Regions from separate parts of the Enterobacter sp. TMH.L2 genome, predicted to be linked through region 3. Evidence: predicted binding sites of a transcription regulator. Region 3 holds the regulator's gene; each other region holds the start of a gene.
What was found. Region 3 encodes sigma-54, which starts transcription at its own class of promoters, with help from an activator protein. Its sites were predicted from a motif close to GTTGGCACANNTTTCGCTNT; they were not measured.
Positions count from the first base shown of each region.

Region 1: a site for sigma-54 is predicted at 1,290-1,309, ahead of glnA (glutamate--ammonia ligase). Genes of this name have one in related genera too.
Region 2: a site for sigma-54 is predicted at 2,140-2,159, ahead of ACREYP_RS18050 (pyridoxal-phosphate-dependent aminotransferase family protein). Genes of this name have one in related genera too.
Region 4: a site for sigma-54 is predicted at 2,220-2,239, ahead of norV (anaerobic nitric oxide reductase flavorubredoxin). Genes of this name have one in related genera too.

Region 1 is NZ_CP193791.1:4,618,904-4,622,381, reverse strand. It holds gene glnA (glutamate--ammonia ligase) at 1-1,203, opposite strand, end outside; gene typA (ribosome-dependent GTPase TypA) at 1,580-3,406, shown strand.
Region 2 is NZ_CP193791.1:3,762,413-3,765,890, reverse strand. It holds gene ACREYP_RS18060 (gamma-glutamyltransferase) at 1-1,060, opposite strand, end outside; gene ACREYP_RS18055 (MurR/RpiR family transcriptional regulator) at 1,183-2,022, shown strand; gene ACREYP_RS18050 (pyridoxal-phosphate-dependent aminotransferase family protein) at 2,209-3,450, shown strand; gene hpxK (allantoate amidohydrolase) at 3,450-3,478, shown strand, end outside.
Region 3 is NZ_CP193791.1:337,711-341,188, reverse strand. It holds gene lptA (lipopolysaccharide ABC transporter substrate-binding protein LptA) at 1-91, shown strand, start outside; gene lptB (LPS export ABC transporter ATP-binding protein) at 98-823, shown strand; gene rpoN (RNA polymerase factor sigma-54) at 872-2,305, shown strand; gene hpf (ribosome hibernation promoting factor) at 2,328-2,615, shown strand; gene ptsN (PTS IIA-like nitrogen regulatory protein PtsN) at 2,697-3,194, shown strand; gene rapZ (RNase adapter RapZ) at 3,241-3,478, shown strand, end outside.
Region 4 is NZ_CP193791.1:1,150,776-1,154,253, forward strand. It holds gene norW (NADH:flavorubredoxin reductase NorW) at 1-723, opposite strand, end outside; gene norV (anaerobic nitric oxide reductase flavorubredoxin) at 720-2,171, opposite strand; gene norR (nitric oxide reductase transcriptional regulator NorR) at 2,394-3,478, shown strand, end outside.

The sequences.
Region 1 (3,478 bases), 530 kb from region 3:
CGGCAGGTCATACAGGTTTTTATCCATGGCTTCGCCTGGGTGGATCTTGTTCTTAATACCGTCCAGACCGGCCATCAGCAGCGCTGCGAAGCACAGGTATGGGTTAGCCGCTGGGTCCGGGAAGCGCACTTCGATACGACGTGCTTTCGGAGACGCAACCACCGGGATACGGATAGAAGCAGAACGGTTACGGGCAGAGTAAGCCAGCATAACTGGAGCTTCGTAGCCTGGGACCAGACGCTTGTAGGAGTTGGTGGTTGGGTTCGCCAGGGCGTTGATCGCTTTAGCGTGTTTGATAACACCCCCGATGTAGTACAGTGCTTGCTCAGACAGGCCAGCATATTTGTCACCGGAGAACAGGTTTACGCCGTTCTTGGACAGGGACATGTGGCAGTGCATGCCGGAACCGTTATCGCCAAACATTGGTTTTGGCATAAAGGTCGCGGTTTTGCCGTAAGCGTGAGCCACGTTGTGTACAACGTATTTGTAGATCTGAATTTCATCAGCTTTTTTGGTCATGGTGTTGAAGCGGGTTGCCACTTCGTTCTGACCAGCGGTCGCCACTTCGTGGTGATGAGCTTCAACAACCAGGCCCATCTGCTCCATGGTCAGACACATAGCAGAACGCAGGTCCTGAGAAGAGTCGACCGGTGGCACTGGGAAGTAACCGCCTTTCACCGCTGGACGGTGGCCTTTGTTACCGCCTTCGTATTTGGTGCCGGTGTTCCATGCGCCTTCGATATCATCGATAGCTACGTGGGAGCCGGAGATAGAGCTGCCGAAGCGAATGTCGTCGAACAGGAAGAATTCTGGCTCTGGCCCGAACAGAACGGTGTCTGCGATGCCGGTAGAGCGCAGGTAGTCTTCAGCGCGTTTTGCAATAGAACGCGGGTCACGGTCGTAGCCCTGCATAGTGCCTGGCTCGAGAATGTCACAGCGGATAATCAAGGTAGAGTCCGCGAAGAACGGGTCGATTACCGCCGTCGTTGGGTCTGGCATCAGCACCATGTCGGATTCGTTGATACCTTTCCAGCCACCAATCGAGGAGCCGTCAAACATTTTGCCTTCTTCGAAGAAGTCAGCATTTACCTGATGAGCAGGAATAGTGACGTGCTGTTCTTTACCTTTAGTGTCGGTAAAGCGCAGATCAACAAACTTAACTTCATGCTCATTCAGCATCGTCAAAACGTGTTCAGCGGACATACTTAAACTCTCCCGGATTGGTGTAGTCGTCGTGGTAACGAGGTAATCAAACACTTCTTAATGTGGCTTTTCGCCATAAAATGTTTAAAGCGAAATCTGTGCCAACTTTTAAATCACCCTAAAAAGGCGCTATCATGCGCACCATAGTGCAAAAGGGCTGCACCAGGATGAATAATTTGCACCAATATAGTGCTTCAGTATGAAACCTGAGCACCATATTGGTGCAATTTACGTTATAGCTCCCTTTTTAGCTCCGTGAAAGCGATCACAAACCCTTACTTTCTGCATTGTTTGTAAAGGTTCTTTGTGATCCTGTTCTGTCCTTCGATTAATACGTGTACAATAACGCGCTATTTCTAATGCCTGAGGCAAAGTTGTGATCGAAAATCTGCGTAATATCGCCATCATCGCGCACGTTGACCATGGTAAAACTACCCTGGTTGATAAGCTGCTGCAGCAATCTGGTACTTTCAGTAACGAACGTGCTGAAGCCACTGAACGCGTGATGGACTCCAATGACCTGGAGAAAGAGCGTGGGATTACCATCCTCGCTAAAAACACCGCTATCAAATGGAATGACTATCGTATCAACATCGTTGATACCCCAGGACACGCCGACTTCGGTGGTGAAGTTGAGCGCGTAATGTCAATGGTTGACTCCGTTCTGCTGGTGGTTGACGCAATGGATGGCCCAATGCCGCAGACGCGCTTCGTAACCAAGAAGGCGTTTGCCCATGGTTTGAAGCCGATCGTGGTTATCAACAAAGTTGACCGCCCTGGCGCGCGTCCTGACTGGGTTGTGGATCAGGTCTTCGACCTGTTCGTTAACCTTGATGCGACCGACGAACAGCTCGACTTCCCAATCATCTATGCATCCGCACTGAACGGCATCGCGGGTATGGATCACAATGATATGGCGGCGGATATGACTCCACTGTACCAGGCCATTGTCGATCGCGTACCGGCACCGAACGTTGACCTCGACGGTCCACTGCAGATGCAAATTTCCCAGCTGGACTACAACAACTACGTTGGTGTTATCGGCATCGGCCGTATCAAACGCGGTAAAGTGAAGCCAAACCAGCAGATCACTATCATTGATAGCGAAGGGAAAACCCGTAACGGTAAAGTCGGTAAAGTGCTGACCCACCTGGGTCTGGAGCGTATCGAGTCTACCGAAGCTGAAGCTGGCGACATCATCGCTATCACCGGCCTGGGCGAGCTGAACATCTCCGACACCATTTGCGACCCGCAAAATGTTGAAGCGCTGCCGGCGTTGTCCGTAGATGAACCAACCGTTTCCATGTTCTTCAACGTCAACACCTCTCCGTTCTGCGGTAAAGAAGGTAAGTTCGTGACCTCTCGTCAGATTCTGGATCGTCTGAACAAAGAGCTGGTTCACAACGTTGCGCTGCGTGTTGAAGAAACCGAAGATGCGGACGCATTCCGCGTTTCCGGTCGTGGTGAACTGCACCTCTCCGTTCTGATCGAAAACATGCGTCGTGAAGGTTTCGAGCTGGCGGTATCCCGTCCGAAAGTTATCTTCCGCGAAATCGACGGCCGTAAACAAGAGCCGTTCGAAAACGTGACGCTGGATATCGAAGAGCAGCATCAGGGCTCCGTGATGCAGGCGCTCGGTGAGCGTAAAGGCGACCTGAAAAACATGAATCCAGACGGCAAAGGCCGCGTGCGTCTTGACTACGTTATCCCAAGCCGTGGTCTGATCGGCTTCCGTAACGAATTCATGACCATGACCTCCGGTACCGGTCTGCTGTACTCCACCTTCAGCCACTATGACGACATTCGTCAGGGCGAAGTGGGTCAGCGCCAGAACGGCGTACTGATCTCTAACGGTCAGGGTAAAGCGGTTGCGTTTGCGCTGTTCGGTCTGCAGGATCGCGGCAAGCTGTTCCTGGGCCACGGGGCTGAAGTTTACGAAGGCCAGATTATCGGCATCCACAGTCGTTCCAACGACTTGACCGTAAACTGCCTGACCGGTAAGAAGCTGACCAACATGCGTGCTTCCGGTACTGACGAAGCGACCACCCTGGTTCCTGCGCAGAAAATGACCCTGGAGCAAGCTCTGGAGTTCATCGATGACGACGAACTGGTTGAAGTGACCCCGCTGTCCGTGCGTATCCGTAAGCGCCACCTGACTGAAAACGACCGTAAACGTGCGGGTCGTGGTAGCAAAGAAGCTTAAGTTTCTTTTCTGCAGTCTGCTGAAGCCCTGCCTGTAAAGGCGGGGCTTTTTTATTTCTGCCTTAGAATGCGC
Region 2 (3,478 bases), 1.4 Mb from region 3:
CGGCCAGGCCATTCCCGTCAATGACGCCCATCCAGACCGTGTCGCCGGGGCCTTTACCTTTGCCCCACGGAGCGGCGCTTTGGTCATCAATTTTTGCGGCCAGCAGATCCAGCGCCTCGGGATCTAACAGGTTTTGTATTGAGGTCGCGATCAGGCGCGGGTCGGTGATGTGCTTGTCGCGCAGCGCAAAGGCTTTTTTAGTGGCTTCCACGATGCGGTGTACGGTCTGAACTTCACTGGCGTTTGCCATCGACAGGCGGTCGGTAATGCCGAGGATCGCCAGCGAGACCAGCCCTTGCGTAGGCGGGGCGAGGTTAAAAACTTCCCCGGCCTGGTGCTCAAGGCGAAGCGGTTTGCTGCGGGTTGCCCGATGTGCGGCGAGGTCAGCCGCGGTGATTGGCAATCCCAGTTCGGCCAGCTCTTCGGCAATGATTGAAGCCAGCGGGCCGCGATAGAAACTGTCCAGGCCTTCTACGGTCATTCGCGTCAGGGTCCTGGCCAGCCGGGGCTGCGTGAAACGACTCCCGGTCGCGGGCACTTCACCGCGCTGCAGGAACGTGTCGGCAAAACCTGGAATATCAACCAGCTCGGCGTATTTGCTTTGTGTCGCGTTCGCCTGAGAGGCGGTGACCGGGATCCCGTCCGCCGCATAGCGAATAGCATCGGCCATCAGGCGGGAAAGCGGCATCTGCCCGCCGCCAAGCTCCGATGACACTTTCAGTGCTTCTGCCCAGCCGCTCAGCGTGCCGGGCACGGTCAACGCAGCACGGGTGCCGCGATGGGGAATTGCGCGTTCTCCCCGGTAGAAATCCAGTGACGCCAGCGATCCGGCGGCCCCGCTGGCGTCGATGGCCACAGGTTCCCCCTCAGGCGGAACAATCAGCCAGAATCCATCCCCGCCTATACCGTTCATATGGGGATAAACCACCGCGATAGTGGCGGCTGCGGCGACCATCGCTTCAACGGCATCACCGCCCTGGCGCAGCACAGACAGCGCACTTTCAGAAGCCAGATGATGGGGCGTCACCGCCATGCCTCCGGGGGCCATATTGCTTTGCATATTTTTCTTCTCTTGCAGGAAATCCGCTCGGGTAGGGGAGTCAGAAGCAAGAGATGTTCCAGGTTGACGAAGATCGTTTCACTGTGTCAGGCTTTGATGAAACAAAAGTTGCAGGAGTCGGCATGAAACAGTTAGACGAGCGGTTGCGGGCGTCATGGGCGCTCTTTTCCCCGCAGGAGCAGCGCGTGGCCTCGTTCATCGTTGACCACTTTGATGACTTGATCAGCTACAACAGCGCCGAGTTGGCGCGGCTTTCAGGTGTGTCCAAGGCCACCGTGAGCCGCCTGTTTAAGCGCTTAGGTTACGAGCGCTACAAAGATATGCGCGAAGAGCTGCGGACCCTGCGCCAGAGCGGGATGCCGCTGACGGAAAACCGCGATGCCGTGCAGGGCAACACGCTGCTGGCGCGTCATTACAAGCAGGAAATGGCGAACCTTACTCAACTGGTGAATCAGCTGGAAGCGGGCCCGTTTGCCGAAGTGGTCAAGGCCCTTGTGACCGGAAAACGGCTGTTTATCATTGGGATGCGAAACTCCTGGCCGGTGGCGATGCACTTGCGCCAGCAGCTTTTGCAGGTGCGCAGCGGCGTACATCTGCTCCCGCAGCCGGGGCAGACGCTGGCGGAAGAGCTGGTGGATATCGGTCCGGAAGATTGCGTCGTCACCGTGGCGTTTCGCCGCAGGCCGCGCATTATCAAGCCACTGCTCACCAGTTTACAGCAGCGCGGTATACCGCTGGTGATGCTGAGCGAACCGGGTTCGGCGGTGCTGGCAAGTTATCCTGGCTGGCATTTGAGCGCGCCGCTCGACAGCGTTTCGGCGTTTGACAGCTACAGCAGCGCCATGAGCCTGGTGAATTTACTGGCTAACGCGGTGCTGCATGAATCATTGACCAGTGGGCGTCAGCGTATCCATAATATCGCTGAATTGTATACAGAGCTGGACGAACTCGAACAGCGTTAATGCTCCTCGACGGTGCAACTGCACAGTTCGGGTGAGCCAAAAGAGTTCATCGTTTTTACCCAAACCTGTTTTTCCGCGCTGGCTTAAGCCTGTCAGCCGGAAAAAATTTTGCCTGCGGCTGGCACATTAGTTGCAAAAGATGATTATAAGAATCTTTTGTTTCAATCTCAGACTCAAGGAATCGCCATGTTTGATATTCAGCAGTTTTCCCAGATCAACCCGCCGCACCGTTTGCTGATGGGGCCAGGCCCGATCAATGCCGATCCGCGCGTGCTGCGTGCCATGGCGAGTCAGCTTATCGGCCAGTATGACCCGGTGATGACGGGATATATGAATGAGGTGATGGTGCTGTACCGCGAGCTCTTCCGCACCGAAAACAAATGGACGATGCTGGTGGACGGCACTTCCCGTGCCGGGATCGAGGCCATTTTGCTGTCGGTTATTCGCCCTGGCGATAAAGTGCTTGTGCCAGTGTTTGGCCGTTTTGGTCACCTGCTGTGTGAGATTGCCCGCCGCTGCCGCGCCGAAGTGCACACCATTGAAGTGCCGTGGGGCGAAGTATTCAGCCCGCAGCAAATCGAAGACGCCATCAAAGTGGTAAAACCTCGCCTGCTACTGACCGTGCAGGGCGATACTTCCACCACGATGCTGCAGCCGCTGGCCGAACTGGGGGAGATCTGCCGCCGCCACGGCGTGCTGTTCTACACCGATGCTACAGCATCGTTTGGCGGGAACGAACTGCTCACCGATGCCTGGGGACTGGATGCCGTTTCCGCCGGATTGCAGAAGTGCCTGGGCGGCCCGTCAGGCAGCTCACCGGTCACCCTTAGTCCGAAAATGGAAGAGGCCATTCGCCGCCGTAAATGCGTGGAAGAAGGCATTCGCACTGCCGCCCATCAGGACGGGGACGAAGAGATGATCTACTCCAACTACTTCGATCTGGGCATGATCATGGACTACTGGGGGCCGGAACGTCTGAATCACCACACCGAAGCGACGAGCATGCTGTTTGCTGCCCGTGAGTGCGCCCGAGTGATCCTGGAAGAAGGTCTGGACGTCGGTATTGCCCGTCATGAGCTGCACGGCAGGGCGATGGTGGCGGGGATCCACGGCATGGGGCTGGAAACTTTCGGCGATCTTGACCACAAGATGAACAACGTCCTCGGCGTGGCTATCCCGGCGCAGGTTCACGGCGAAGAGGTTCGTAAGCTGCTGCTGGAAGATTTCCATATCGAGATCGGCACCTCCTTCGGCCCGCTACAGGGCAAAATCTGGCGCATCGGCACCATGGGCTACAACGCACGCAAAGACTGCGTGCTGCAAACGCTCACCGCGCTGGAAGCGGTGCTTAACCGTCTCGGCTTTAAAAGCGTGCAGGGTGAAGCGATGCAGGCCGCGTGGAACGTTTACGCGCAGGGGGCCCGCTAATGGGCGCGCCGCTTATGGATGCTAACTA
Region 3 (3,478 bases):
CGAGAAAGGCAAACGCGTGACCACCGTGCTGGTGCCGTCTCAGCTGCAAAACAAAAACGGCCAGCAACCGGCACCGAAAAAGAGTAACTGATTCGTTATGGCAACTTTAATTGCGAAAAACCTGGCCAAAGCCTACAAAGGCCGCCGCGTAGTCGAAGACGTCAGCCTGACCGTTAAATCAGGTGAGATCGTTGGGCTGCTCGGGCCAAACGGCGCCGGTAAAACCACGACGTTTTATATGGTAGTGGGGATCGTGCCACGCGATGCAGGTAACATCATTATTGATGAAGAAGACATCAGTCTGCTGCCGCTGCACGCTCGAGCACGTCGCGGCATCGGCTATTTGCCGCAGGAAGCGTCCATTTTCCGCCGCCTGAGCGTGTTTGATAATCTGATGGCGGTGTTGCAGATTCGCGATGATCTGACGTCAGAGCAGCGTGACGATCGCGCTAACGAGCTGATGGAAGAGTTCCATATCTCGCACCTGCGTAATAACCTCGGGCAGTCACTGTCCGGCGGTGAACGCCGCCGCGTAGAAATTGCTCGCGCGCTTGCGGCAAACCCGAAGTTCATTTTGCTGGATGAACCCTTTGCCGGGGTTGATCCTATTTCCGTTATTGATATCAAACGCATTATCGAGCACCTGCGTGACAGCGGCCTCGGCGTATTGATTACAGACCATAACGTCCGCGAAACGCTGGCCGTCTGCGAACGCGCCTACATCGTTAGTCAGGGGCACCTGATTGCCCACGGTACACCGGAAGAAATCCTTGAAGACGAGCAAGTTAAGCGAGTCTATCTGGGCGAAGAGTTCAGACTCTGATAGGGTGGGAAGTCTTACACGACTTATTTGAGGACGTTTGCTCTGAACATGAAGCAAGGTTTGCAATTACGGCTTAGCCAACAACTTGCTATGACGCCCCAGCTGCAGCAGGCCATCCGTCTGCTTCAGCTCTCAACGTTAGAGCTTCAGCAAGAACTCCAGCAGGCACTGGACAGTAATCCATTGCTTGAGCAAACCGACCTGCATGATGAGATCGATACTCAGGAAGTGCCTGAGAGCGAAGCAATGGACACCCGTGAAGCCCTCGAGCAGAAAGAGATGCCCGATGAGCTGCCGCTGGATGCCAGTTGGGATGAAATTTACACCGCTGGTACGCCTTCAGGTACGGGAACTGACTATCTGGACGACGAGCTGCCTGTCTACCAGGGCGAGACCACCCAGTCCCTGCAGGACTACCTGATGTGGCAGGTCGATTTGACGCCATTTTCCGATACGGACGCCGCTATCGCGACGTCTATTGTCGATGCAGTGGATGAAACCGGGTATCTCACCGTGCCGCTGGAAGACATTCTGGAAAGTCTGGGCCACGACGATGTAAGCCTTGACGAAGTGGAAGCCGTCCTCAAACGCATCCAACGTTTTGATCCCGTCGGCGTCGCAGCACGAGACTTACGCGATTGCCTGTTAATTCAGCTTTCTCAGTACGCCAAAGAGACCCCATGGCTGGCGGAAGCCCGGCTTATTGTTAGCGATCATTTAGATCTGCTGGCAAATCACGACTTCCGGACGTTGATGCGGGTCACGCGTATCAAAGAGGACGCGCTTAAAGAGGCCATGTGCCTGATTCAGTCCCTCGATCCTCGCCCCGGCCAGTCGATCCAAACGGGTGAACCTGAGTACGTTATTCCTGATGTACTGGTGCGTAAGCACCTGACGCGCTGGGTTGTAGAGCTTAACGCAGACAGCATCCCGCGCCTCAAAATCAATCAGCAATACGCAGCCATGAGCGGCAACACGCGCAATGACAGCGACTCGCAGTTCATCCGCAGCAACCTGCAGGAAGCGAAATGGTTGATTAAAAGCCTGGAAAGTCGCAATGATACGTTATTGCGCGTGAGCCGATGCATTGTCGAACAGCAGCAGGCCTTCTTTGAGCACGGTGAAGAGCATATGAAACCGATGGTGCTGGCCGATATTGCTCAGGCAGTGGACATGCACGAGTCGACAATTTCGAGGGTGACCACTCAGAAATATTTGCATAGCCCACGCGGCATCTTTGAATTGAAATATTTCTTCTCCAGCCACGTCAATACCGAAGGCGGCGGTGAAGCCTCCTCCACGGCAATTCGGGCGCTGGTGAAGAAGTTAATTGCTGCGGAAAACCCCGCCAAACCGCTGAGCGACAGTAAGTTAACCTCAATACTGTCGGATCAAGGTATTATGGTGGCGCGCCGCACAGTTGCGAAGTACCGAGAGTCTTTATCCATTCCACCGTCAAACCAGCGTAAACAGCTGGTGTGACTTTACCGATAAGGAAGACACTATGCAGCTCAACATTACGGGACAAAACGTCGAGATCACTGAAGCACTGCGTGAATTTCTGAACTCGAAGTTTGCCAAACTGGAGCAGTACTTCGAAAGAATCAACCAGGTCTATATTGTATTAAAGGTGGAAAAAGTCACCCATACAGCGGATGCTACGCTGCATGTGAACGGTGGAGAACTGCATGCCAGTGCCGAAGGCCAGGACATGTATGCGGCGATTGACGGCCTGATTGATAAACTGGCCCGACAGTTAACAAAACACAAAGATAAACTAAAACAACACTGATAATCCGGGCATCCGATGTGCATATGGCCGGCCCGCTGCTTAAGTCGCGGGCCGTTTGCACAAAAGTGCTTAGGTGAACTTATGATGAACAACGATTCCGCTCTACAACTGAGCAATGTCCTTAACCAGGAATGTACTCGCAGTGGCGTCCACTGCCAGAGTAAAAAACGTGCGCTGGAAATCATCAGCGAACTGGCAGCCAAACAGCTTGGCCTTCCACCGCAGGTCGTTTTCGAAGCCGTACTGACCCGTGAGCGTATGGGCAGTACCGGCATTGGCAACGGTATCGCTATTCCCCACGGCAAGCTGGAGGAAGATACGCTTCGCGCCGTCGGCGTCTTTATTCAACTGGAAACGCCAATCGCTTTTGATGCCATCGACAATCAACCGGTTGACCTGTTATTTGCGTTACTGGTACCTGCTGACCAGACAAAAACCCACCTGCACACGCTTTCCCTGGTGGCCAAGCGTCTGGCGGATAAAACCATTTGTCGTAGGCTGCGCTCAGCCGGCAGTGACGAAGAGCTTTACCAGATAATTACTGAAACAGAAGTCGATCACGACAGCGAAAATGAATAATCGGCGCGTTTGATGTCTCAGACAGATAAATCGGGAGAATGATTACATGGTGCTGATGATTGTCAGCGGCCGCTCAGGTTCAGGGAAGTCTGTAGCCTTGCGCGCACTGGAAGATATGGGATTCTATTGCGTGGATAACCTGCCGGTTGTCCTGTTGCCAGAGCTGGCAAAAACGCTTGCCGATCGGCAAATCTCTGCTGCCGTCAGCATAGACGTGCGCAACATGCCGGAGTCGCCGGAAATCTTCGAGCACGCAATGGACAGCCTGCCGGACGCTTTTTCTC
Region 4 (3,478 bases), 810 kb from region 3:
AACGTTCGGGCGCAGGCCGATGGCGGACACTACCGCATCAACTTGCAGCTCACGTCCGTTGTTAAGCGTGGCGCACAGCCCTGACTCCGCCTGGCTCACCGCTTCCAGACGCTGGTTGAACAGCAGCTCGACGCCCATCTGGTTCAGGCGGGATTGCAGTCGGCCGCTAACCTCTGCCGGAAGCAGCGACGCCATCAGGTGGCTGGCGTTATCCACCAGCACAACCTCTTTGCCCGCACGGCAGAAGTCCATCGCCAGCTCGCTGCCGATCATCCCGCCGCCGAGGATCATCACCCGCCGGGCGTCGCGCAGCCGGGCTTCACAGGCCTGATACTCCTGCTGGCTGTTGAGCGTCGTCATCAGCTCTTTGCCGGCAACGGGCGGCAGCAGGGCGGAAGAGCCGGTCGCCAGCACCAGCTTGTCGTACTGCCATTGCCGCTCGCCGCAGTTGACCAGTTTGTTTTTGGGGTCGAGGCTGCTGACCCAGCTATTGGCGTGCAGCGTCAGGTTGAACTGCTCCGCAAACGCGCCAGCCTGCTGGCGGGTCATCGCTTCTGCCCGCTGGTTTAAGCTGATGACGTGGCTCAGGTCCGGTTTGTTGTACTCGTCGGCGCTGTCGGCGGCAATCAGCCGGATGGGCACCTCTGCGCTGTGTTTGCGGATATTTTTCACCAACTGGCGGGCGGCAAAGCCCGAGCCGACTATCACAATGCCGTTGTTCATTTGGCCTCCGTTGCCAGTTCGTCGAAGACGTCTTTGCCCAGCGAACATTCAGGGCACAAGAAACTGTCAGGCACTTCGCTCCATGGCGTGCCTGGCTCAACGGCCTGCATCGGTTCGCCCTGGGCTGGATCGTAAATCCACTGGCAAACGCTGCACTGCATGCGGGGGCCGAGGTCGGCGCCGGTGGATTCTGCTTTTGCTTCTTCGGCTAGCGGAGCGACGGTGATTGAAGCCTGAGCCACCGGCAGCGGGGAGAGCGCCCACTGGCGGGCGATTTCGCGACCGTGTTCGCGGCAAAGTTCCAGGGCGTTGCCGTCCGGACGCCATTTCGCCTTCAGGCTGAGGGACATTTCAAACCCGGCGTCCTGCAGGCGGGTGGAAAGGCGATCGACCGCGCCGCCGCTCCAGCCGTGGGAGCCGAAGGCGCTGGCGCGTTTGTTGCGGAAGCGCAGCCCGGTTATCTCTTCCACCAGCCCGGCGATTTTCGGCATCATCACGTTGTTCATAGTGGAGGTGCCGACCAGCACGCCTTTGGAGCGGAACACGTTGGTCAGAATTTCGTTTTTATCGCTGCGCGCCACGTTGAAGATTTTCACCGCCACGCGCGGGTCAACTTCGTGAATGCCCTGGGCAATGGCGTCCGCCATCATGCGGGTGTTGTTCGACATGGTGTCGTAGAACAGCGTGATGCGGTCTTCCTGGTAATCGGCGGCCCATTTCAGGTACAGCTCAACGATTTGCGTCGGGTTGTCGCGCCACACCACGCCGTGGGAAGTGGCAATCATCTCCACCGGCAGGTTGAAGCCGAGGATTTCGGTAATTTTTGGCGTTACCAGGCGGCTGAATGGCGTCAGGATGTTGGCGTAGTAGCGCTGGCACTGTTCGAACAGCTCGGTCTGATCCACTTCGTCGTTAAACAGATGCTCGTCGCAGTAATGCTGGCCGAAGGCGTCGTTGCTGAACAGCACCGCGTCGCCGGTCAGATAGGTCATCATGCTGTCCGGCCAGTGCAGCATTGGCGTTTCAACGAAGATCAGCTGTTTGCCATTGCCGATGTCCAGGCTGTCGCCGGTTTTCACCACCTTAAAGTTCCACTCCGGGTGATGGTGGTGACCATTAATGGAGTCGATGCCGTTGGCGGTGCAGTAGATTGGCGTGTGCGGGATGCGTGACATCAGCTCGGTCAGCGCCCCCGCGTGGTCTTCTTCCGCGTGGTTGATAATGATGTAGTCGAGCGTGTTAAGGTCGATTTCACGCTCAAGGTTATGCACAAACTCGCGGCTGAACTTGTGGTCCACAGTGTCGATCAGGACAGTTTTCTCTTCGCGAATGAGGTAGCTGTTGTAGCTGCTGCCGCGTAGCGTTTTATATTCCGTGCCGTGAAAATCACGCACTTCCCAGTCACGTTGCCCAACCCACTGAATGTTGTTTTTAACCTGAATAGCCATTGAGAACCTCATTGATGTCATAGCGTTAAGTACTTCAATGACGGTGTTATTGCGAGTATCGTGCCAGTTTTATAATTTATTGATTTTTTAATTATTTGTTGTTTTCTGTGTTCTTTTTTATTGTCATAATGACATTTTTGTTTTTGGTCATAATGACTCTGATGTTTGTCATTTTGACTACTCAGGCGTAAGCTGAACGCCTCGCGTTCCAGGAGCCTCCCTATGAGCCTGTCGATGTCTTCTCTCGCCGCCATTGCAATCGAACTGCAGAGCGGCATCAGCCATTCCGATCGCTTTACCCGCGTTATCCGAACCCTGAGAAAGCTGCTCGGCGGTGATGCCACGGCGCTGCTGCGCTACGAGTCGCGGCATTTTTACCCGCTGGCGATAGACGGCCTTGCCCTCGATGTGCTGGGGCGGCGCTTTGCCGTGGACGCTCATCCGCGACTGGAGGCCATTGCCCGCGCGGGTGACGTGGTGCGTTTCCCGGCCGACAGCGAGCTGCCCGACCCGTATGACGGCCTGATTCCAGACCATGAAGAACTCAAAGTTCACGCCTGCCTGGGGCTGCCGCTGTTTGCCGACCAGACGCTCATCGGGGCGCTGACCGTGGACGGCATGGATCCTTATCAGTTCGACAGCTTCAGCGATGAGGAGCTCAGGCTGATTGGCGTACTGGCGTCCGGGGCGCTGAACAATGCTTTGCTGCTGGAACAGCTTGAAAAACAAACGCCGGAAGGCACGGTGCAGCCCGCTATTGCGCGGGAGGCCGCCGGGGAGATGATTGGCCGCTCGCCGGGCATCATCCAGCTGAAAAAAGAGATTGATATCGTTGCCAGTTCCGATCTGAACGTGCTGATCACCGGCGAGACTGGCGTGGGGAAAGAGCTGGTGGCGCGGGCGATTCACGCCGGATCGGCCAGGGTGGCAAATCCGCTGGTTTACCTTAACTGCGCCGCGCTACCGGAAAGCGTGGCGGAAAGTGAGCTGTTCGGCCATGTGAAGGGCGCTTTTACCGGGGCGATTCATCACCGTACCGGCAAGTTTGAAATGGCGGATAACGGCACACTGTTTCTCGATGAAATCGGTGAATTACCGCTGGCGCTGCAGGCCAAGCTGCTGCGCGTGTTGCAGTACGGTGATATTCAGCGGGTAGGGGACGATCGCAGCCAGCGCGTGGATGTTCGGGTATTGGCCGCGACTAACCGCGATCTGCGCCAGCAGGTACTGGCCGGCGAGTTTCGCGCCGACCTGTTTCACCGCCTGAGCGTTTTTCCGCTGCACATTCCACCGTTGCGCGAGCGGGG